Regions from separate parts of the Helicovermis profundi genome, predicted to be linked through region 3. Evidence: predicted binding sites of a transcription regulator. Region 3 holds the regulator's gene; each other region holds the start of a gene.
The links. Region 3 encodes LexA, which represses DNA repair genes until DNA is damaged. Its sites were predicted from a motif close to AGAACANNTGTTCT; they were not measured.
Positions count from the first base shown of each region.

Region 1: AACH12_RS08170 (DNA polymerase Y family protein) is a predicted target of LexA. The motif match lies at 2,433-2,446, and genes of this name have one in related genera.
Region 2: AACH12_RS05200 (DNA gyrase/topoisomerase IV subunit B) is a predicted target of LexA. The motif match lies at 5,287-5,300, and genes of this name have one in related genera.

Region 1 is NZ_AP028654.1:1,834,476-1,842,453, reverse strand. Features, by position in the region: gene AACH12_RS08180 (DUF3137 domain-containing protein) at 220-1,137, shown strand; gene AACH12_RS08175 (hypothetical protein) at 1,215-1,733, shown strand; gene AACH12_RS08170 (DNA polymerase Y family protein) at 2,470-3,723, shown strand; gene AACH12_RS08165 (ferritin-like domain-containing protein) at 3,859-4,452, shown strand; gene AACH12_RS08160 (hypothetical protein) at 4,506-4,766, opposite strand; gene AACH12_RS08155 (zinc ribbon domain-containing protein) at 4,915-5,136, shown strand; gene AACH12_RS08150 (protein-tyrosine phosphatase family protein) at 5,133-5,555, shown strand; gene leuC (3-isopropylmalate dehydratase large subunit) at 6,032-7,303, shown strand; gene AACH12_RS08140 (3-isopropylmalate dehydratase small subunit) at 7,442-7,957, shown strand; gene leuB (3-isopropylmalate dehydrogenase) at 7,947-7,978, shown strand, end outside.
Region 2 is NZ_AP028654.1:1,195,702-1,203,679, reverse strand. Features, by position in the region: gene AACH12_RS05210 (hypothetical protein) at 112-846, shown strand; gene AACH12_RS05205 (DNA gyrase/topoisomerase IV subunit A) at 972-3,155, opposite strand; gene AACH12_RS05200 (DNA gyrase/topoisomerase IV subunit B) at 3,166-5,139, opposite strand; gene AACH12_RS05195 (ACT domain-containing protein) at 5,325-5,765, shown strand; gene AACH12_RS05190 (homoserine dehydrogenase) at 5,782-7,017, shown strand; gene thrC (threonine synthase) at 7,111-7,978, shown strand, end outside.
Region 3 is NZ_AP028654.1:1,540,650-1,548,627, forward strand. Features, by position in the region: gene carB (carbamoyl-phosphate synthase (glutamine-hydrolyzing) large subunit) at 1-2,672, shown strand, start outside; gene lexA (transcriptional repressor LexA) at 2,752-3,372, opposite strand; gene yneA (cell division suppressor protein YneA) at 3,543-3,899, shown strand; gene AACH12_RS06810 (MORN repeat-containing protein) at 4,028-5,893, opposite strand; gene AACH12_RS06815 (methyl-accepting chemotaxis protein) at 6,170-7,978, shown strand, end outside.

The DNA.
Region 1 (7,978 bases), 290 kb from region 3:
CCACTTCTTAAAAAGTGGAGGATAAAGAACTCTAAAAAGGCTATGGATTATGTTTTCTAAGATTCAGTGGGAGTAAAAACTCCCTCTGAATCTTAGAAATTCATTTATAAAAGAAAAATTTCTGCTATTAGCAGAAGTATTAGTTTTTGTTTTTTGTGATAATAAAGATATAGAAATTCAGTAATATAGGCATAGATGAGTATTTTAAAGGAGAGAAAAATGATCGAGAGAATAATGTTGAAAATTCAGAACCAAATAGTTGAAGTAGATAAAATGCATAAAAAAATGATTTTATCTACTTGGTCAATGATTTTAGCTATGATAGTGATATATATTGGGCTAGCAATATTTATTATGAGATATACGGATATAAGTCATAGATCAGTTAGAAATTTATTTTTAGTAGTTATATATTTTATATATTCAAATCACAGGAAAAAGAAACAAAATTTTATTCAATTTTATAATACAAATATAACAAATAAGATTATTGAAAGTATTGATGATAAGTGGAAGTGTAAATTTGATGACGGAATTTCTAAAGAAGACATTTTGAAGACGAATCTTATTAAGAATGATGAATATTTTGAATCATCAAATTTTCTTATGAGTACTATGGATGGGATGAAATTTAGATTTTCTCAAATATTAACGGCTCGAAAGTCGAAATTCTTAAAGAAATTTTTAAAGACAAAATTTTTAGGATTTTATTTTGAAATTAAATTGAGTAGAAATATTGAAAATCAATTAAGTATTCACACAAAAAAAAGTGATTTTAGTGAAGAACCTAAGTTTATAAAATCAGCAAATTTAGGACTTAGAAATTTTGATAGTGAGTTTTTTGGATATTGTAATAGTTCAGACGAAATGCTTGATATATTGTCTTTGACTATAATTGACAAATTAGTTGATATAAATAAATCGCTGAAACATGGACTATCACTTAATTTAAATAACGATAGATTATGTATTGCTATAAATTTAAAAGGACCAGAATTAGAACCTAGTATATATAGTAAAATTAATTATAAAAACGTAATAAATTTATACACAAAAGTTTTTAGTATTGTTGAGGAAATAGTAACACTTATTGATAAAAAAAATAGTGTAAATATATATGATAAAAAAACGTCTTAATAATACATGAATTGTTATACTAGATTAAATATATGAAAATGAGTGCTTTATTTTTAAAATAAAAGGGGGAAGTTTTAATGGTATTATTGATTATTGCATTATTATTTTTTATAGGTACAGTTATTAACTTGATTAATGCTCTTTATATAACTGCAATAGTAGAATTATTTATAGGCTTGTTATTAGTTGGAATATATCGTTTTGTTAAATTAGAAGAAAAAAAAGAAGTCGAGTTTTTAGAGTGGTTATATGAAAATCATGATAAAATTATTAGTGAAAGAGCATATTACGATGATGTTAGAATTACACCAAGAACGGAATTGAAACAATATCAACTATGTGTATCATTTTTAATAGTAAGTTTAAAAATGAATTCTAGATATTTTATAATTGATAAGAACCCTAGTAAACTTATTGGTGTAATTTATTTTTTAATGACGACTGTTTTAGGTTGGTGGGGGTTGCCATGGGGACCAATATATACAGTCGGAGCTATGTTAACCAATATTAAAGGTGGTAAAAAAACTACTGTATGTAAATTGTTGTCTAAAATGAAACAAATAGAAGAAAAACAAAATAAAAAAATAATTGCATAAAAAACAAAATAAAAAAAATTAGTTAATAGGTGAAATAAATAAAAAGCTTATAGGAAAAAATCCTTAAAGCTTTCTATTTTTTACCGCTTGAATATTAAAAACATTTTTATATAATTGTTTTAATTAAAAAATATAAATTTTAAATTTTTTATAAAACGTTTGCAAATTGCGATTTTGGTTCATCAAAAATTAATTGATATCTGAAAATCAAAAAAGCTGTATCTTTTCTTGATTTTACATCAATTTTTAATAAATCGACTCTTCTTCCATCTGTAAGAGTTAATTTACTTCCTTGTACTTTTTCGCCATATGCACTTACTTCTTCAATTTCGCTTAATTCTAAAGATTCCTTTACGCCAACTGCGTAACCTAAGGTAGCTTTAAGGTCTCATGTAGAGCAAGCTTTTGCTTCACGATCTTTAAGATTTAAAAGGATGCTTTCTTTTAGAGCATCTTCAACATTTGTTTTAATAAACATTTTATCCTCCTAATATTTATTAGCTAATGGTTGCATTTTTTTTAACAATATTTAAATTATCCACTGTAATTTTATAGTATATAGTGAAAAGTTGCAATAGAATTTAGGTAAGTAGATATTTTAACAATGCAAATTGTTTATTAGTGAAAAATAGAATAATGAATTTTGGGGATTATGGTTTATAAGTATATACGTATAAAAAAATATTTACTATATACAACCGAACATATGTTTGCTAAAATATAATAGGTGATAATAATGAATAAAATAATATTTCATATAGATGTAAATTCTGCATTCTTATCGTGGGATGCAGTGGATAGATTAAATCATGGTGAAAAAATTGATCTTAGAAAGATTCCTTCTATTGTAGGAGGTAATCCTATTAATAGGCATGGAATTGTTCTTGCAAAATCGATTCCAGCTAAAAAGTATGGTATCAAAACAGCTCAAACTTTAGTTGAAGCATATAGGCTATGTCCAAATTTGGTATCAGTTCCTCCAAGGTATCATATATACACTAAGGCTAGTAGAGCAATGATGAAACTTCTTAGAGAATACTCTCCAAATATTGAAATTTACTCTATTGATGAGTGCTTTTTAGATTATACAAACATGAAAAAATTATTTGCCTCTCCAATTGAAGCTGCCTATATGATAAAAAAAAGATTATATGATGAACTTGGCTTTACTGTTAATGTAGGAGTTTCATCAAATAAAATACTTGCGAAAATGGCTTCTGATTTTCTAAAACCTGATAGAGTACATACTTTGTTTATAGATGAAATAGAAGAAAAAATGTGGCCACTAGATGTATCAAAACTTTTTATGGCAGGGCGCTCGAGTGTTAAAAAACTTAGAAAATACGGAATTAATACTATTGGAGAACTAGCTAAAAGCGATTTAAGTTTTTTAAAACATATATTAAAAAGTCATGGTGAATTAATTTATAATTTTGCTAATGGTATAGATGATTCAAAAGTAGGAGATTTAAAATATTCTCTTATAAAAAGTATAGGAAATTCAACAACTATTTCTTATGATGTAACTAGCGAGGAAGATGCATATAAGTATTTACTTTCACTTTCAGAAAGCGTTGGTATGAGACTTAGAGCAGTAGAAAAGAGAGCAAAAGTTGTTGTAATTACTATTAAAACGAATGAATTTATTGTAAGTCAAAAGCAAAAAAAGTTATTCGAAACAATAGTTTCTACAAATGAAATCTATAGAGAAGCTAAGCGTTTATTTGATTTGCTTTGGGATAAAAAACCAATTAGACTTTTAGGTGTAAGGGTTGTTACTACTGAGAAAGAACCTTTTAAACAATTATCTTTTTTTGAAAATAAAAAAGAAATTAAACTCGAAAAGCTTGATAATACTTTAGATGAACTTAGAGAAAAATATGGTAAAGATATTATTTTAAGAGCTACATTTCTACGTGGTAAAGTAAAACCGATAACGGGCGGAGTATCGTCAGAAGACGATTACCCTAAAATGCGAAGTCAGCTGTAAAGTGAACACAATTTTCATTTAATTGTCATAAGACTGTGACAAATTAAATCTATAATTAAAACAACTTAAAAAAAGATTATTAGTAGTTACAACTTAACTTAAACTTATAGACAATTATTTGAAAGGAGAATTATAATGAAAAAAATAATATCAGTTTTATTAATAGGTTTAATGATTTTATCAGCAGTAGGATTATCTTTTGCTGATGATACCGTTGGTGCAGTTTCGGCAAAGAAAGATACAAGTTATACACTAGAGGAAATGCTTGAATATGCGATTGAAGATGAATATATGGCAAAAGCAGAATATGATTATGTGATTGATAATCTTGGCGGAGATAGACCTTTTACAAATATAGTAAAAGCTGAAGAAAGACACATTAGTTTATTAAAACCTTTGTTTGAAACTTACGGAGTAGACTTACCTGAATTTGATAGCAATATATATTTAGTTAAACCTGATAGCCTAGAAAATTCATTCACACTTGGTATTGATGCAGAAATTGCAAATATAGCAATGTATGAAGCGTTTTTAAAAGAAGACTTACCTAAAGATGTTCAAAATGTATTTGAATATTTAAAATCAGGATCTGAAAAACATCTTAAAGCATTTGAAAATGGTGTAAATGGAAATAAAGTACAAGGAAGAATAAATAATAGAAAAGGTCGAAACAGTAATAATGAAAGACTAGGTATTGGCATTAGACGTGATGGCTTTAATAGAAAATAATTACAGCTACAGTAGTAAAAAAACTAACTTTATTAAGAGTTAGTTTTTTTACATTAAATTTTAAATAAAACCCATTTACAAGTATTAACTTCGTATTTTATTTCAAATATTTTTAAAGTGCTATTAATTACACTCTCACATTCAAAAACATACATTAAATTTCCACCAAATTTTTCTGTTTTAACACATCTGATTTTATCAATGCTTATAATTTTATCTTCTTCAGATTCTTTTAATCTGAATTTTATAGGGTGTATTTTACCATCTTTTTCAAACCATGCAATCATATCAATTGCTTTATAAACAACCTTCATATTAGCACCTTTCATTTTTTAGTAATAAAAATTAGTGATTTCTATTTCATTATATACGAACGTGTGTTCGTAGTAAAGAAAAAATATTTAATATTTTAAATATTTGTGTATAATAGTATTAATAAATATTTTAATTAGGAGGGAAAATATGTTAGCATTACTTTCGCACTTTAGGTTTTTAATACTTTTTTTTATGGTTATTATATTTTTATATGTTTACTTAAAAATTGCACCTAAAAAAATGTCTTTTGATAATGGAGGTAATCAAATTAAATTAAATAAATGTCCAGAATGTGGTAAAGAAATTAATAGTAAATCAAAATATTGCCCATACTGTGGTTATACTTTTGATGGAAAGGATAAAATATGAAAAATAAAAAGAGCGGAAGATTTATAAAAATACTATTAATTATAGGTGCAATTTTTTTATTAATTGTAGGTGCAATATTTAATATGGTTATTGGATATTTTTCGGGAGACGATGATTTTTATAAAGTTGAAGGAAAGTGGGAAGGAAAAATTGATGAAGAAGTAAATGTTATAACTACTATTGAAAAGGGAAATGTTAAGGTAGATGGATATACATATGCATATATGGATATTGATTTAGCGGATGGTAGTGAGAAACTATTTGAAAATGTTAAATTTAAAGATGGTAGAATAATCAATGCAGATGAAAATCCACAAACTGAGATTGATTTGAATTTATCTGGCGATGAAAAGAAACTTAATGGAACAATAAAACTTAAAGGTAAAGAACTACAAAAAATAAGTTTATCTATGCATTGATGTTAGTTTAGTTAAGAAAATCAAGGCGTATATTAAAAAATAATTTAAACAAATTCTATTTAGATTTTCTATAATAATTATTGTTCAAATGATAATAATTAATTTATATGATTAAATTGTATTGACATAGATAAGTTAATTCACTATAATACTAAGAAATGAATTGTTTGAAAATTATGACGATATAATAAGATTTAGTTTAATTTGATTTGGAGATGTATATTATGATTAATTCAAGAAAACCTATAAACTTTTTAAATAAATTATTAGTCCTCACTAGCAAAGGTTTAGTCCTCGTACTAAACGTTTGTTTAAAGCTATGCAATTTAATAATTTATAAAAAAGAGGTTTATTATAGATGTTTTGAATAATAATTTTTAAATATATTGTTTATTGCGGTAATAAGAAGAGCCTTTTTAGGGCTCTTTTTTTATTATATATATATAAAATAAAAAATGTAGAGAGGTAAAGAGATGATAAAAGAGAGAATGACAATGACTCAGCAAATTTTAGTAAAACATGCAGCAAGAGAGGAAATTGAGGTCGGCCAGATTATTGAAGTAGATGTGGATATGGTACTTGGAAATGATATTACAACGCCAGTTGCAATAGAATCTTTTTTAAAAACATCAGTAATTGATGTTTTCGATAAATCTAAAATTTCTATTGTACCTGATCATTTTTCGCCAAATAAAGATATTAAATCAGCAGAGCAATGTAAAAAAGTAAGGGAATTTGCAAAAAGATTTGATATTGATAATTATTTTGAGCTTGGTCAAATGGGTATAGAGCATGCTCTTTTACCTGAAAAAGGATTAATCAAGCCAAGTGAAATTATAATTGGTGCAGATTCACATACATGTACATTTGGTGCACTTAATGCTTTTTCTACTGGTATAGGCAGTACTGATATGGGTGTCGCTATGGCAACCGGTAGAATTTGGTTTAAAGTTCCAAGTGCTATAAAGGTGAATATTATAGGAAAACCTCAAAAATGGGTTAGCGGAAAAGATGTTATATTAAATTTAATTGGTAAAATTGGAGTTTCAGGAGCAAATTATAAATCATTAGAATTTTATGGCGATGGACTAAAATATTTAAGTATTGATGATAGATTTACTATAACGAATATGGTAATTGAAGCAGGAGCAAAAAATGGAATATTTCCATTTGATGAAATTACAAAAGCGTATCTTGATGAACATTGTGATAAAAAATATGAAATAACGTATCCAAATGAAAATGCGGAGTTTGAAAGCGAAATAACAATTGATCTATCGAAGTTAAAATTAACTGTAGCATTTCCTCATTTACCTGAAAATACGCATGAAATTGATGAAATAAATGAAAAAATAAAAGTTGATCAAGTTATGATAGGTTCTTGTACGAATGGACGAATAAGTGACTTACAAGCAGCATATAAAATATTAAAAGGTAAAAAAATAAATCCTTCACTCAGAGTTATTATAATTCCAGCTACACAAAAAATATATTTAGATGCTTTAAAAAATGGTTATATAGAGGAGTTTATTAAAGCAGGGGCTATTGTTAGTACACCAACATGTGGACCATGTTTAGGTGGTCATATGGGAGTGCTTGCAAAAGATGAAGTATGCATTTCAACTACAAATAGGAATTTTGTTGGCAGAATGGGGCATGTCGAGTCAAAAGTATATCTTGCTAGTCCATCAGTTGCAGCAGCTACTGCAATAAAGGGTTATATTGTTCATCCAAATGAAGTTTTATAATATAAATAAGGATACAAAATTAGAAATATCAAAGATTATGTAAATGTATTATGTAAATCAAAATTATAAGAGAATATACTTACAAAAACAAATATAAGTAAGTCTATAAAAATGTAGATAGAGAATATGGAGGTCATTATGATTATTAAAGGCAAGGTTCATAAATATGGTGATAATATAGATACAGATGTTATAATACCAGCTAGATATTTAAATAGTAGTAATTCAAAAGAGCTTTCAAAGCATTGCATGGAAGATATTGACAGCGAGTTTTCATCAAGGGTAAGACGCGGTGATGTAATTATTGCAGGTGAGAATTTCGGATGTGGTTCATCAAGAGAACATGCTCCAATTGCAATAAAAGAATCTGGAGTAAATATTGTTATAGCAAAAAGTTTTGCTAGAATATTTTATAGAAATGCAATTAATATTGGCTTAATACCAATTGAAAATAGTGAAATATATGAAAAAGTTTCAAAAGGAAATTTAATTTTAGTTAATACTGATGAAGGTATTGTAAATTTAAGTACAGGAGAAGAAGTGAATATTACAAAACCAAGTAAATACCAATTAAATATTTTAGAAAATGGTGGACTTGTTAACTTTATTAAAAATAGAATTTCAAAGCCGGAGGGAATATTAAATGAAATATAATATTGCAGTACTAAGAGGCGA
Region 2 (7,978 bases), 340 kb from region 3:
GTAAGAGGAGGTTTATGGGCACAGCGCAAGGTTATTGTTTAATAATTCTTGGAGATAGTTGCAATTTCATCATCAAGGATATTATTTTATATTTTAAAAAGCGAGGTTATTATGGAAACAACATATTCAATTTCAGAAAATTTTATTAAGTTAAAAAAACGTACTATGTTAACACTGACAATTATGATGCCAATTTTGATTATGCTTTCAGCAGTGATTGGTTTTGGAAATTCCACTATAATTAAGTCATCAAAATTTATACTTATACTTTCAGGCATTTCTATTTTTTTAGTAATTGAACTTATTGTTGTATCAAAAATTATGCTAAAAAAAATCAAATCGAACAAAATTGAGTTTACCGATACTGCTATTAAAAGATATGGTGGAAAATATGTAGAAGAATTTAATTTCGAGGATATTACAAAAATTAAGGTCATTAAACTTCCTTCCAAAAAAATTGAATATATCAAAATTAAATACAAAAAAAAATCAATAACTTTATATGGTTTTGAAAATTTAGAAGATATATTCAAGAAAATCGAAAATAAAATTCCAGATACTTCAATAATAACTGATAAATTTTGGAAAATCAATTGGAATAATCCTTTTGCTATGATTGTTTTTATGCTACTATTATTAGTGGTAATAAGCTCAATAACTAGAATAAATCATACACTCTATGAGTATTTTAACAATGTCTTCACAATTGGAGTTTCTCTGTACTTTATTTTAGGTAAACCAATTTCTAAAAGTGGAGGAAAAAGATTTAGAATACTCGAATTGATATTAGGATGTGCCATATTAATTTCATCTTTAATTGGTATTAGTTCATTATTTTTTAATTAAAACTACTACTCCTCAAACTCATAATATCTCCAAATCTAAAACTTCATCATCATTTCCTAAATAATTAAAAAGCTTATACACCATACTTTTAGCATAGCTAAAAAGTACAGCATATAAGCTTTTTTCTATAAAACTAATTTACTCATCATAATTGTCATGCTATCAATGGATTTACCCGCCATTGGTATTTTCTTTTGTCTATAATGATCTATTTCCTCAAGAACTATTTCATCTTTTAAAAATACTTTAGAAAGTTTACTGCCCTTTTTAAGCCTTAAAACCTGAACACCTTTTGTTGATTTTGTAGCTTTTTCTGGAATAAGTGACGTATTTACAAGCATAATATGATATTCAATTCCCTTGAATGATCTTGATAAGACTATATCTATATCTTCTTTAATATATAAAATTCTAATTAATTTTGAATCATTTGAATAAGCTTTTACAAGTCTTTTTCTATTTGTTTTTGTTTCATACGATTTAAGTGGTACTCTTGCTATTTTACCATTTTCAAAAATGAATAATAAATGACCCTCATAGTTATTTGTAACTACAGTAAATATAGCTTTTTCACTTTCATTCATATCGTGAACATTAGGTACATAAACACCTAAACTACTTGCTTTATGGTCAGGTAATTCGTAAAGCTTTGATTTATAACAGTTACATTCATTTGAAAAGAAAAGAATATCACTTTTATTACTACTTTCAAATTCTTGAACAATATAATCATCTTGTTTTAATTTTTGATTATTGCTTGCTCTGAGAGAAACTAAAGAAATTTTCTTCAAATATGAGTGTGCTGTAAAAAATACTTTTAAATTATAATCATCAATTTCATTTTTAGGTGTATGAATATCAATTGTATCATGTCCTACAATTTCTGTCCTTCTAGGTCTTTTATGTTTCTTTATTACTCTTTTTAAATCTGAAATTATAATTTTATTTATTCTATTCTTGTTTTGTAAAATATCATTTAAATCTTTAATTTCAGCTTCTAACTCTGCTATTTCGCTAATTCGTTTTAATACGTAATTTTTATTTAGGTTTCTTAATTTTATATCTGCAACATAATTTGCTTGTATTTCATCTATTTTAAAGTAATTAATTAAATTTGGAACTACTTTATCATCACTTTCAGTTTTTCTAATAATACTAATTGCTTTGTCTATATCGAGCACTACAGTTTTAAGTCCATATAGTAAATGTAATTTATCCGATAAATTTTTTATATCAAATGAAACTTGTCCTTTTATTGATTTTGTTCTAAACTTAAGCCATTCATTTAAAATATTTTTCACTCCAAGAACTTTAGGTCTACTTTCTATAAGTAAATTAAAATTGCATGAAAACGTATCCTCAAGTGGAGTGTATCTGTAAAGTTTTATCATAAACTCATCTGGATTAACATTTCTCTTTAGATCAATTGTAATTTTAAGACCACCTAAATCCGTTTCATCTCTTATGTCTGATATTTCTTTTACTTTGCCATTCTTAACTAACTCTACAATTTTATCAATAATCGCCTCAGTTGTTGTTGTATATGGAATTTCATATATTTCTAAACAATTTTCTTTTTTTACGTACTTGTATTTTGATCTGAGTTTAAATGAACCTAGTCCTGTATCATAGATTTTTCTTATATCTTCTTCATTATAAATAAGCGAAGCACCTGTTGAAAAATCAGGACCTTTTAAAGTAGTCATTATATCAAAATTTGGATTCTTAATATATTCTATTGTAGAAAGGCATATTTCTTCAAGATTAAATGAACAAAAACTACTAGCCATACCTACTGCTATTCCTTTGTTTGGACTTACTAGAATATTTGGAAACGTAGTCGGTAAAAGAGTCGGTTCTTTTAACTCTCCATCATAATTATCTACAAATTCAACTGTATTTTTTTCAATATCTTTAAAAATCTCACTGCAAATCGAATCTAATTTAACTTCAGTATATCTTGATGCCGCAAACTTCATATCTCTTGATGTTGTTTTTCCAAAGTTACCCTTTGAATCTACATAAGGATGAAGAAGTGCATCGTGTCCTCTTGTAAGTCTAACCATGGTAGCATAAATTGCTTGATCTCCATGTGGATTAAGCTTCATTGTTTGCCCTACTACATTTGCTGATTTTGTTTTATTCGAAGTAATAAGCTTCATTTTAAACATAGTATATAATAATTTTCTATGCGAAGGTTTAAAGCCATCTATTTCAGGAATAGCTCTAGATACAATTACACTCATTGCATAAGGCATATAATTTTTTTCTAAGGTTTCTGTTATTCTTTGTTTCTCAATTTTAGCCACTATATACCCCCTAACTTATATCAATCTGCTCTATATATTTTTCACCATTATCAGCAATAAATTCTTTTCTTCCGCTTAAATTGTCACCTAAGAGTATATTAAACATATTCATAGTATCTTCTTCATTTTCAGGTTCTACTTCAATTAGTCTTCTACTCGTTGGGCACATTGTTGTCTCCCACATCATATCCGGCTCATTTTCACCAAGTCCTTTCGAACGTTGAATTGTGTATTTCCCCTTTAATTTTGATAATATATCCTGTTTTTCTTTTTCACTATAAGCAAAATGTGTTTTTTTACCTGATGTTATTTCAAAAAGAGGTGTTTCTGCAATAAATATTTTATTGTTATTAATAAGCGAAGGTGTTAATCTTTGAAACATAGTTAAAATTAGCGTTCTAATTTGAAAACCATCAACATCTGCATCCGTACATATAATAACTTTATCCCACCTAAGATTATCTAAATTGAATGTTTCTAAGTCTTTATTATGTTTAGTTTTAATTTCAACTCCACATCCTAAAACTTTCAATAAATCTATAATTATTTCACTTTTAAAAATTTTATCATAATCAGCTTTCAAACAATTTAAAATTTTACCTCTTACGGGCATAATAGCTTGAAACTCAGAGTCTCTTGCAAGTTTACATGCACCTAAAGCAGAATCACCTTCCACGACATAAATTTCTCTTTTCTCAGTTTCTTTTGTTCTGCAATCAACAAATTTCTTAACTCTATTTGTAACATCAAGTTTTCCGCCAAGTGTTTTCTTTAGATTAAGTCTTGTTTTTTCAGCCTTTTCCCTACTTCTTTTATTAATTAATACTTGATTAATAATTTTATCTGCAACATCTTTATTCTCTATAAAAAATATTTCTAATTTTGATTTAATGAATGAAGACATAAATTCTTGTATAAATTTATTTGTGATCGCTTTTTTTGTTTGATTTTCATAACTTGTTACAGTTGAAAAAGAATTTGTTACAAGCACTAAACTATCTTGTATATCAATAAAACTAATTTTCTTTTCATTTTTAGTATATTTATTTTCCCTCTTTATATATTTATCAATTTCATAAATAAAAGCTTGTTTAACTGCTTTATCCGGAGAACCACCATATTCAAGATAACTTGAATTATGATAATATTCTAAAAGGTTAACTTCGTTATTAAAAGAAAACGCAATCTCAACCTTTACTTTATATTCAGATTTATCTTCTCTATCTTTTCCTCTTCCTTCTTTTGAAAAGAACAAAACATCAGTAAAATTCTTCTCATTATTAATTTCTTCTAAATAATCTTTTATTCCATTTTCATAAATATATTCATGCGTAATTTCAGTATTTTCATCAATCAAAACAAATTTCAAACCACTATTTACAATTGACTGCCTTTTTAGAACATCCATAAAATGCTCAATTGGAATATCAATATCAGTAAATACATCAAGATCAGGTTTCCATTTATGTATAGTACCTGTTTTTTTATAATCAAATTTCTCTTTTATTAAACCACCAATATTTTCACCTTTTTCGAAATGCAATGAATATTTATATCCATCTCTAAAAACTTCAACGTCCATATATTCAGAGCTATATTGAGTAGCACATGTTCCAAGCCCATTTAATCCAAGTGAATATTCATAGTTTTCACCATCATTATTCTTATATTTTCCACCCGCATATAATTCGCAAAACACAAGTTCCCAGTTATATTTTTTTTCACTGTTATTGTAATCAACAGGAACTCCTCTACCATTATCAATTATCGTAATAGAAAAATCCTTATGTTTGATTATTGTAATTTCTTTTCCATATCCTTCACGAGCTTCATCAATAGAATTTGATAATATTTCGAAAAATGAATGCTTTGATCCATCAAGTCCGTCAGAACCAAAAATAACAGATGGTCTTTTCCTAACCCTATCAGCACCCTTTAATGAAGAAATACTTTCATTTCCATAAGTTTCATTGACTTTTTTCACTACTCCACCTCTTTACATTTTTATGTTTAGGTCATTTAGCACATTTATTAGTTTATCACTTAATAAGCACTCTTTCAAATATACTTTTGTGATTTCTATTGATTGTATATTTTTTATGTGCTATAATCACTTTAAGTTTTCTATTAGCGTACAAATGTACGTCATTCAAACACAGAGGTGATGAGATGGATAAAAACAAATATCTAGTAATTAGTATTGATGTGCTTCCAGAAGTTTTCGTTAAAGTTATTGAAGCAAAAGAACTTATAAAAACAGGAGCAGTAAAAGGAATTACAGAAGCTGCTAAAAAAGTTGGTATAAGCAGAAGTACTTATTATAAGTACAATGATCATGTATTTACTTTAAAAGAAGGTGCTATTGGCAAAAAAGTCACAATTTCACTTCTCTTATCACATGAATCGGGTGTACTTTCAAACTTTTTAAAAATAATAGCAAATAATAATGGAAATGTTCTTACTATTAGCCAAGATTCTCCTATAAAAGGTATTGCAAATGCTACCATTACATTTGACATTAGTAATATCAACTGTACTTTTTACGATTTACTTGAAATATTAAAAGACTTAGAAGGAGTTAAAAGGTTAGATTTAATAGCGATGGAATAACATTTGGAGGTAATATATGAAATCAATAGCTCTACTAGGATATGGTACTGTAGGTTCAGGGGTATATGAAATAATTGAAAAAAATTTAGAAGATATTAAAAATAAATACAATATAGATTTAAAACTAAATTTGATTCTTGTATCAAACTTAAAAAAGTATTCATCTCATAATGAATTTAATCTTTTTACAAACTCAATTGATGTAATAAAAAATGCTTCTCCTGACATCGTAATCGAAGTAATGGGTGGTTTACACCCTGCTTATGAGTATGTAAAATATTTTCTTGAACATTCTAAGCATGTTATAACTGCAAATAAAGACTTAATTGCAGAATACGGCGAAGAATTAATGAATATTGCAAAGCATAACAATGTTAGTCTAATGTTTGAAGCTAGTGTGGGGGGAGGAATTCCCATTCTTAAACCACTTAAAGAATGCCTAGGTGGAAATAATATCGAATCAATTGCTGCAATCATTAATGGTACAACAAATTTTATTCTTTCAAAAATGTACGATGAGAATATGGGATACTTTGAAGCATTAAAGTTGGCGCAAGACGCTGGTTTTGCAGAATCAGATCCAACATCTGATGTCGAAGGACTTGATGCAAGTAGAAAAATTTCAATTCTTTCTTCTTTAGCTTATTCAAAAAAAATAGATTGGAAAAAAATCAAAACTATTGGTATTACTGATATTAACTTAAATGATATTACAAACGCCAAATCAAAAAAACACAAGATTAAATTGCTTGCTATATCAAAACAAAACGATGGTGATGTGTATTTGTCTGTAAGACCTGTGTTCGTCCATAGAAGTTCATCGATAGGAAAAATTGACAATGAATTTAATGGAGTTGTAATCGATGGTGACTCAGTTGGAAATTTAATGTTCTATGGTAAAGGTGCTGGAAAATATCCAACTGCAAGTTCAATATTTGGTGATTTAATTGCAATTATGCAAAATCAAGTCGACAACAGTAATATTAAACTATCAAGTGATTTTAATTTTATTAAAAATTTTCCTCTAAAATCTAAATGGGTACTTAGAATAGATACTAATTTTCCAGATGAAACAACTTCTCAAATTCTAGATGAATTCAGTAATCTTCCTATTACTATTGATAAATCAGGTGATAACAAATCACTTTATATTACTGTAAGTGAATTTACTGAAGATGAGTTGCTTGAAAAAATCGAAAATTTAAAAAATATCTCTGTTAAAGTAACAAAGTATTTTTTAATTTATGAATAGAATTCTAAATATGGGTAATCGAGAGTTTAAAATACTAAGTTATAAGATAAATAATATAAATATTTAACAAATAAAATAAAAGGTGGTAATACTATGTGGAAAGGCTTAATCAATGAATATAAAAAATATTTACCTGTAAATGAAGATACAAAAATCATATCTCTCTCTGAAGGAAATACTCCTCTAATAAGAGCGACTAATCTTGAAAAAATATTTAAAGGCATAAAAATTTACTTAAAATATGATGGTCTTAACCCTACTGGATCTTTTAAAGATAGAGGTATGACTATGGCTGTTACTAAAGCCGTTGAAAGCGGTTCAAAAGCAGTTATTTGTGCTTCAACAGGAAACACTTCAGCATCAGCTGCGGCTTTTGCTGCAAAGGCAGGAATTAAGTGTGTTGTAATTATACCAGACAATAAAATAGCTCTTGGTAAATTAGCACAAGCAATAGCCTATGGAGCTAAAATTATCCCAATCAAAGGAAACTTTGATGATGCACTTGATATTGTAAAAAAAGTTAGTGAAAATAATCCAATTACTATGGTTAATTCAATTAACCCTTATAGAATAGAAGGACAAAAAACAGCTGCCTTTGAATTAATTGATCAAATTGGTGATGCTCCAGATTATTTGTTTATTCCAGTCGGTAACGCTGGAAATATAACAGCATATTGGAAAGGCTTTAAAGAATACAGAGATTTAAATAAATCTTCAAAACTTCCTAAAATGTATGGATTTCAAGCAGCTCTTTCAGCTCCAATTGTTGATAATAAAGTTATTAAAAATCCTGAGACAATTGCAACTGCAATTCGTATAGGAAATCCTGCTAGCTGGGACAAAGCAGTAAACGCTCTTGAAGAATCTGATGGATATATTGATAAAAGAAGTGATGAAAAAATAATGGAAGCCTATAAATTGCTTGCAAGAAGTGAAGGTATTTTTGCAGAACCTGCTTCAT
Region 3 (7,978 bases):
GAATTGCAGAAAATGAAGAAGATCTTGAAAGGATTGTTACTTCAGGACTTAACTTAAGCGTTACAAGTGAATTACTAATAGAGAAATCTATTAAAGGATGGAAAGAAATTGAATATGAAATGATGAGAGATAAAAATGGAAATATAGTAACTGTATGTAACATGGAAAATATTGATCCAGTGGGTATTCATACTGGAGATAGTATTGTAGTAGCACCATCGCAAACACTTTCTGATATTCAGTATCAAAATTTAAGAAATGCAAGTATAGAAATTATTAATAGTTTAAATATAGTTGGAGGTTGTAATGTTCAATTTGCTTACAATCAGATAAAAAAAGAGTATGTAGTTATTGAGGTTAATTCAAGAGTAAGTAGATCTTCTGCACTAGCTTCTAAAGCTACTGGGTATCCAATTGCAAAGATTACAGCAATGATTTCTTTGGGCTATACTTTAGATGAGATTGTAAATGATGTAACAAAAAAAACAAAGGCTTCATTTGAGCCTTCTCTTGATTATATTACAGTTAAAATTCCAAAACTTCCCTTTGATAAATTTAGAAATTCTAAAAATGAGCTTGGAACATCAATGATGGCAACAGGTGAAGTTATGGGAATTGGAAGGAATTTTGAGAGTGCACTATTAAAATCTATTAGATCTTTGGAAATGGAATATTTTTCTTTATATAATGAAGAATTTACACGATATACCTTAAGTGAATTATTGGATAAAATAAAATTTGTTGATGATATTAGAATATTTTATTTGGCAGAATTGATTAGAAGAGAAGTAAGTATTGACTTATTAGAAAGAATAACAAAAATAGATAAATTTTTTCTAAGTAAAATAAAAAATATTGTACTATTAGAAAAAAGCATTTTCAATAGAGATTATAAAACTATTACAAAAAAGGAAATTGAAAATTTAAAGAAAAATGGATTTTCAGATAAGGGCATTGCAAATCTAACTCTTTTTTCTACTGAATTATTAATTAGAGAATATAGAAAAAAATTAAATGTTTTTCCTTCTTATAAAATGGTAGATACATGTGGCGGTGAATTTGATGCAATAAGTCCATACTACTATTCATCGTATAATGTATATGATGAAATAAAGGTTAGTAGCAGAAAAAAAATAATTGTTATAGGTTCAGGTCCAATTAGAATAGGTCAAGGCATTGAATTTGATTATTCAACAGTTCATGCAATACTTGCTCTTAAAAAAAGAAATATTGAAACAATAATTGTAAACAATAATCCTGAAACTGTAAGCACCGATTTCAATTTATCTGATAAATTATATTTTGAACCAATAACCTTTGAAGACGTTATGAATATAATTGATAAAGAAAAACCATATGGAGTAATACTTCAATTTGGTGGACAAACATCAATTAAGCTAGCTAAAAAATTTGAGGAAAATGGAGTAAATATATTAGGGTCAAGATATGATGCTCTGCATAAAGCAGAAGAAAGAAGTGAATTTATAAAAATCCTTGAAAATGAATCAATACTATATCCTAAAGGTTTTGGAGTGGATAATAATAATTTAAGTGAAAATGTAAAAAATGAGCTATCTTATCCTGTATTAGTTAGGCCAAGCTATGTACTTGGTGGACTTGGAATGAAAATAATATATGACTACAATAATTTATCATCTTACATCAATAATGCATTTAATAATAATCCAAACAATACTATATTAATTGATGAATATGTTGATGGAATCGAAATAGAAGTTGATGGAATAAGCGATGGAGAGGATATATTTTTACCAGGTATAATGGAACATATTGATCGAAGTGGTATTCATTCAGGAGATAGTGCTCTTGTTTTTCCGCCAATAAATTTAAGTAAAATAGTATTGGATGAATTATTTGTTATAAGTAAAAAAATTGTTACTGCAATTGGTATTGTGGGCTTATTTAATATACAGTATGTATTATCAAATAATAAAATTTATATTATTGAGGTAAATCCAAGGTCCTCAAGGACAATTCCTTTTATTAGTAAAGCAAGTGGTATAAATTTAGTAGAAAGCTCAATTGATATTATTTTGGGAAATAAAAAAATTAAAGAATTAGATTTAGAGTCTAAAGAACATAATAATGGATATTATATAAAAAGTCCTGTGTTTTCAACTTATAAAATAAAAAATGAAGATACCATTTTAGGTCCTGAGATGAAATCAACAGGAGAAACAATCAGTATTGATAAAACTTTTTATGGAGCATTTTATAAGTCTATGATTAAAATTGGGATAGAAGGAGAAAATATAAAAAAAATATTTTTTTCAGGTGGCAAAAATAAAACTGAAGAAATTGATGTAATAATAGGGGATTTAATAGAAAATAATGTCAATATATATGTAAGTGAAGAGGATTATATTTATTATAAAAATAAATATAATCAAAAGTGTGATTTGATACATGAAGTAACTTTTAGTGAAACAATTGTGAAAATAAAAAATAAGGAATTTGATTTTGTAGTAAGTCTTTCTTCGTTTAATGAAAAATATAATTCGTATTTCAAAAAAATTAGAAGAGGAGCGATTGAAAACGGTCTTCCATGTATTACGAGTACTGATTCTATAAAACATCTAGCAATTATGTTATCTAAGAATATTAAAAAGAAAAATTTACAAGTATATAATATTAATATGAAAGAATTGTAAAATAACAAAAAAGTAAGGCGTTAGACCTTACTTTTTTTACATATATTCATATGTAGTCAGCATAATCTTATTATGTTGACTACATTCTTCTAAACACACCTTTTACAATCCCAAGAACAGAAACGTCTTTAGAAATAATTGGGCTAAGTGCAGAATTTTCAGGTTGCAACCTAATATGATCAGATTCTTTATAGAAAGTCTTGACAGTAGCTGAGTCATCAATAAGAGCCACAACAGTATCACCATTTTTAGCTTGATTTTGCTTTTTTACTATTACATAATCTCTGTCAAATATGCCTGCTTCAATCATGCTGTCACCTTGAACACGTAACATAAAAAATGTTCCTGAGTTAACCATGTCGCTTGGAACAGGAAATTGTTCTTCTATGTTTTCAACTGCTAAGATGGGAACACCTGCAGTTACATTTCCAACAAGAGGAATATATGCCGTATTAGTGTTAATTAGTGATGTATCACTTAATGTGTCTTCAAGAATTTCGATTGCTCTTGGTTTAGTAGAATCTCTTCTTATGTAACCTTTTTCTTCAATTTTTTTTAGATGTCCATGGACAGTTGAAGTAGATTTTAGTCCTACAGCAAGGCAAATCTCTCTAACAGAAGGTGGATAGCCTTTCTTTGCTACTTCTGCTCTTATATAGTTTAAAATTAGAACTTGTTTTTTTGATAAATCAGAATACAAATTAAACACCTCAATATTTTTTAGTCTCGTAACCGTTCAATATACAGTAGTATATCATATTAAAAAAAAATAATCAAACAAACGTTCTGTTTTTTCTTTACAAAGAACAGACGTTCGGTTATAATATAACTAACAGAACATTTGTTCTAAAAATAGGGAAGGTGATTTAATTGATTAAAAATTCTAATTTACATACTAACTATATAAGAAAACCTCACAGAAAAAGAAAAATTAGAATAACTAACAAAAAAAGGTTTACATTTTTTATGATTCTAATTTTTACTATTATTATTTCTCTAGGTTATACTTTGAATATTGCAGAAGGAGCAAGCAAAACAGAATATACTGCCGTAACAGTTTCATACGGTGATACTCTATGGTCTATTGCAAAAGAATATAATGAAGAACATTTAGATTCAAAAGAAGATGTACGAACAATTGTTTACGTTATTCTAAATGAAAATAATATTGATGCAAATAAAATATATCCAGGTCAGATTATTTATATTCCATTAACTTTTAAATAACTTTACTAATTACCTTTGCTAGCTACATTAATAAAGACAATAAGGTATCTGATAAAAATATTGTGTTATGATTAAAAAAACAATCTAAAATCTATGAAGATTTTAGATTGTTTTTTATATATAATTTTCTACTTATAAAATTGTATACTTTCTATATGTGTTTCTTTTGCAGTAAATATTATTTTTAAATTATAGTTAGTTAATATATATATATAGTCGCTATATTCAATGTTATTAATATTATATATATTTATTTTGCTTGGTTCACCGATTAAGCTTTTTACTATCGAAGCTGACATAGTTGTATTGATATTGTCAACTGTAATACTATTAGTTATAATAACCTTATTTACACTCATTATGTGGTTTTTGTTGTATTTAAAATTTATAACCATTCCTAAATCAGTATAGATAAAAGTAATTTCAGAACTATTTTTTATAATGTTCGAGTCAGGTGAGCCAATAGAATTTAAAATTTCTTTATCACTTTTTCCTAAAAATTCTTGAATCACAAGGTCATTATTCTTAAAATATCCAATAAATATAGGGTTATTGGCAAGATATAAAGTTCCTAAACCATTATAAGCACCATTTTTGAAAGTTCCACTGTATATTGTTTCACTGTTATCAAATTTAATTCCTTGGCCACTATATAAACCGTCTTTAAAGTTACCACTATAAATGATATTATCTTTTTTATAAAGCACACCAAAATCATTATATAATCCTTTTTTAAATCCACCTTCATATATTAAAAGACCATCCTTGTTATATAAGCTTCCAACTCCGTTAAAACTATTATTTATAAAAGCTCCTGTATAGACGATTGGATTTTCCGGAGAATTTGCAAATAAAGTGCCTTCTCCATAAAACTTGCCTTTTTTAAATACGCCACTATATTCTACATAATTATTATCACTATTATAATATAATACGCCATCACCATCATAAAGATTGTTTTCAAAATTTCCTTCATATTTAATATTCCCGTTTGAAAAATATTCCTTTCCTTTATCGAAATATTTACCATTTTTAAATTCGCCTTCATATATAATTTTGTTTTTTGAATACAAAATTCCATGACCTACATATTGTCCATTTAAAAACTCACCTTCATAAAGAATGTCACCATTAGACTTATATAAACTACCCATACCAGCGTATTTTCCACTTTCAAATCCACCTTCATATTTTAGAGCAGAGTTTTCAAAGTATTCCTTTCCATTTCCTAAATACTCATTATTTTTAAATGAGCCTGAATATTTTATATTACCATTTTCATACAATAAAGTACCATCACCTGAATACTTACCATTCACGTAATTACCTTTATAAATCAAATTTCCAAAATTATCATAGCTTTTTCCATTTCCATTATATTCACCGTTTGCAAAATATCCTTCGTATTGAACATCCTCATTATTATAATATTTAATGCCATAACCATCATAACTCCCACTTTTAAAATCACCTTCATATTTTTTGTGGTTTAAATTATCAAAGAAAATACCTTTTCCATTGTAGAGTCCATTAGAGAATTCACCTATATATTTTTTATTAGAATTATCATAAAATGCAGTACCACTAGCATCGGGTAAACCATTACTTATTTTTCCAGAATAAATTAAATTTTTGTCAATTTTATTATTATAAATTTTTGCATTTCCTGTGTAAGTGATCTCACTAGTGCTATAAAATTTTTTATAAAGAATAGTATTGTTGGAAAGATATTTATATCCTAAAAAAATAGCAATAATTAGCAGTAAAATTAATATAATAATTGCTCGCTTTGAAATGTAATATCTACCAATTGAAAAGTAGTTCTTTAGAGAAACTTCTTTTTTACTTATATTACCAACTAGTTTTGTTACGAGTTTTCTAGACGATTTAAAAGGAGCTCTTGTTATTTTTCTTTTAGTAACAGAAAACTTTCTTCTAATAGGTCTGATCACAATATTTAATAATATTTGAAATTGAGCAATAAATTTTTTCATAATAACTCCTTATATAATGAAGCTTTATCATATCTTTTTTATACACAATATTTATGTAAAAAAAACATATTTTCATAAAATAATATTTATAGAGTAAAAAATTGTTTTAAATTAAAATAAATAGATATATATATTATATATATTTATTTTATATTTTCACAACAATTATTTTGTAAATAGGTTTAGTTAATTAGAATTTTCAACCTTGTGATAACACCTGTATACACCTTTTAAATAATTAAGTTGTTTGAATAAAAATGAAAAGGAGTATTAATTATGAAAAAACATGCAGTGTTTTTTACGTTTTTATTATTTATTATAGGTATTTTAGCTTATGTAATAATATCAAATTCTTACGTATTTAATGAACCTGTTAGTACGTTTACATATGGCAATATTAATATTGAGGATAGTGATAAATTCAATTATAAAGAGTTGTATATTGATTCAGATAATAACTATGGTTTATTAACGTTAAATATAACAACTTTGAAAAAATTGGATTTTTTAGGTATTTTTAAGTCTAGTAAAAACTCTTTATATTTAGACTCTTCAAATTACTATATTGTAAAGCTGAGCAAAAATAAAGTTGAAAATCTAATTCATCTTTCTTATGAAAATAAAAATCTTAGTAGTTTAGTTGTAGGGAAAAATGGAGATATCTATGCACATTTTGTTGAATATGGAAAATTTGATTCATGGATAAAGAAAGAAAAAATTATACATTTTGATAATTATGGCAAACAAAAAGAAATAGTTTTTAGCAAAAATTATAGTGAAGAAGATGCTCCTTATTTAACGGGTCAAATAAAAAATTTGTCTTTGGTTGAAGATAAGTTGGTTTTTTATTTAGATAATAAAATTAATTTAACGAAATATGTATACTATAAGCACTCACTAAAAGAAAAATTTTCTATTAATTTAGAAGAAATTAATGGAAACGTGATACAAATATATAGCGATTTAATTGGAAATACATTCTTCTATAATTCAAACAGTCAAATTTATTTAATTGATAGCTCTTTGAATTTGAAACTAGTAAATAGCTTTTTAAAAGAAAAACTAATTATTAATAATATTTTTAAGTTTAATAAGGATTTATTAATATCTTTAACTGATAGGAACAATAATTCCCTTATAAAAAAACTTACAATAAATGGTACACAAGATTATCTTATAAATAACACAAATTTTAATAATAATGTTTTAAATAGCAAATATAATTTGTCAGAAAGAATTGTATTTTTTAGAATTGTATTCTATTTAATTTTTCTATTCTTTATTTTACTTGTAATTTACACATGTAAATATTTCTATAAATATATATTGCAAGAAAAATTATCAATTTCCTTAAAAATGACATTAATTATTATACCAGTTATTTTTATTATTATGTTTGTTTTTGTTTTTTATAGTGTAATAGGTGAGTTCAAAAAATACAGTGATGACATAAAAAATGGTAAATATATTCAATTTAATACATTGATTGATAATCAAATAAAATTGATTGAAGATAAAAAAGGTGATAAATATTTAGTAGACTTTATCAAGAACATAAAAATATACAAGGAAATTGACAAAGAAAAATACAAAGCGTTTTATTCATTATTAACTAAAGAAGGTTATATTGGTCTTAGAGTAAATAATGCAAGTAGTAATTTAGAGGATTTGGCTAGTATAACTAAAGATATTCGAGGGATATATGTAGTAGTTGATATTGTTAAATATAATGAAGTTTACAAAATATTAGATACTGAAAATAATTTTATGATGTTTCAAAAAAGAATTTTAGGGAATAATTCATCATTTAAAAAGGCAAAAAATGGAGAAATAATCAATGCAATTGGTTCAAATGATAATTATATCTTTACTATGAAACCAATTTTTGATCAAAGTGGTAAGGTAATAGCAATTATTCAAGTAGGAATGAAATATGCAGGATATAGATCAAATGTAGACGGAACTTTTACAACAAATTCCCTTAAGCAAATATTGATAGTAACATTATTACTAGTTTTTATAATAGTGTTTGTTTTGAATATATCTCTGAGAAAACTGATTCTACTTACAAAAAGTGTTAAAGAA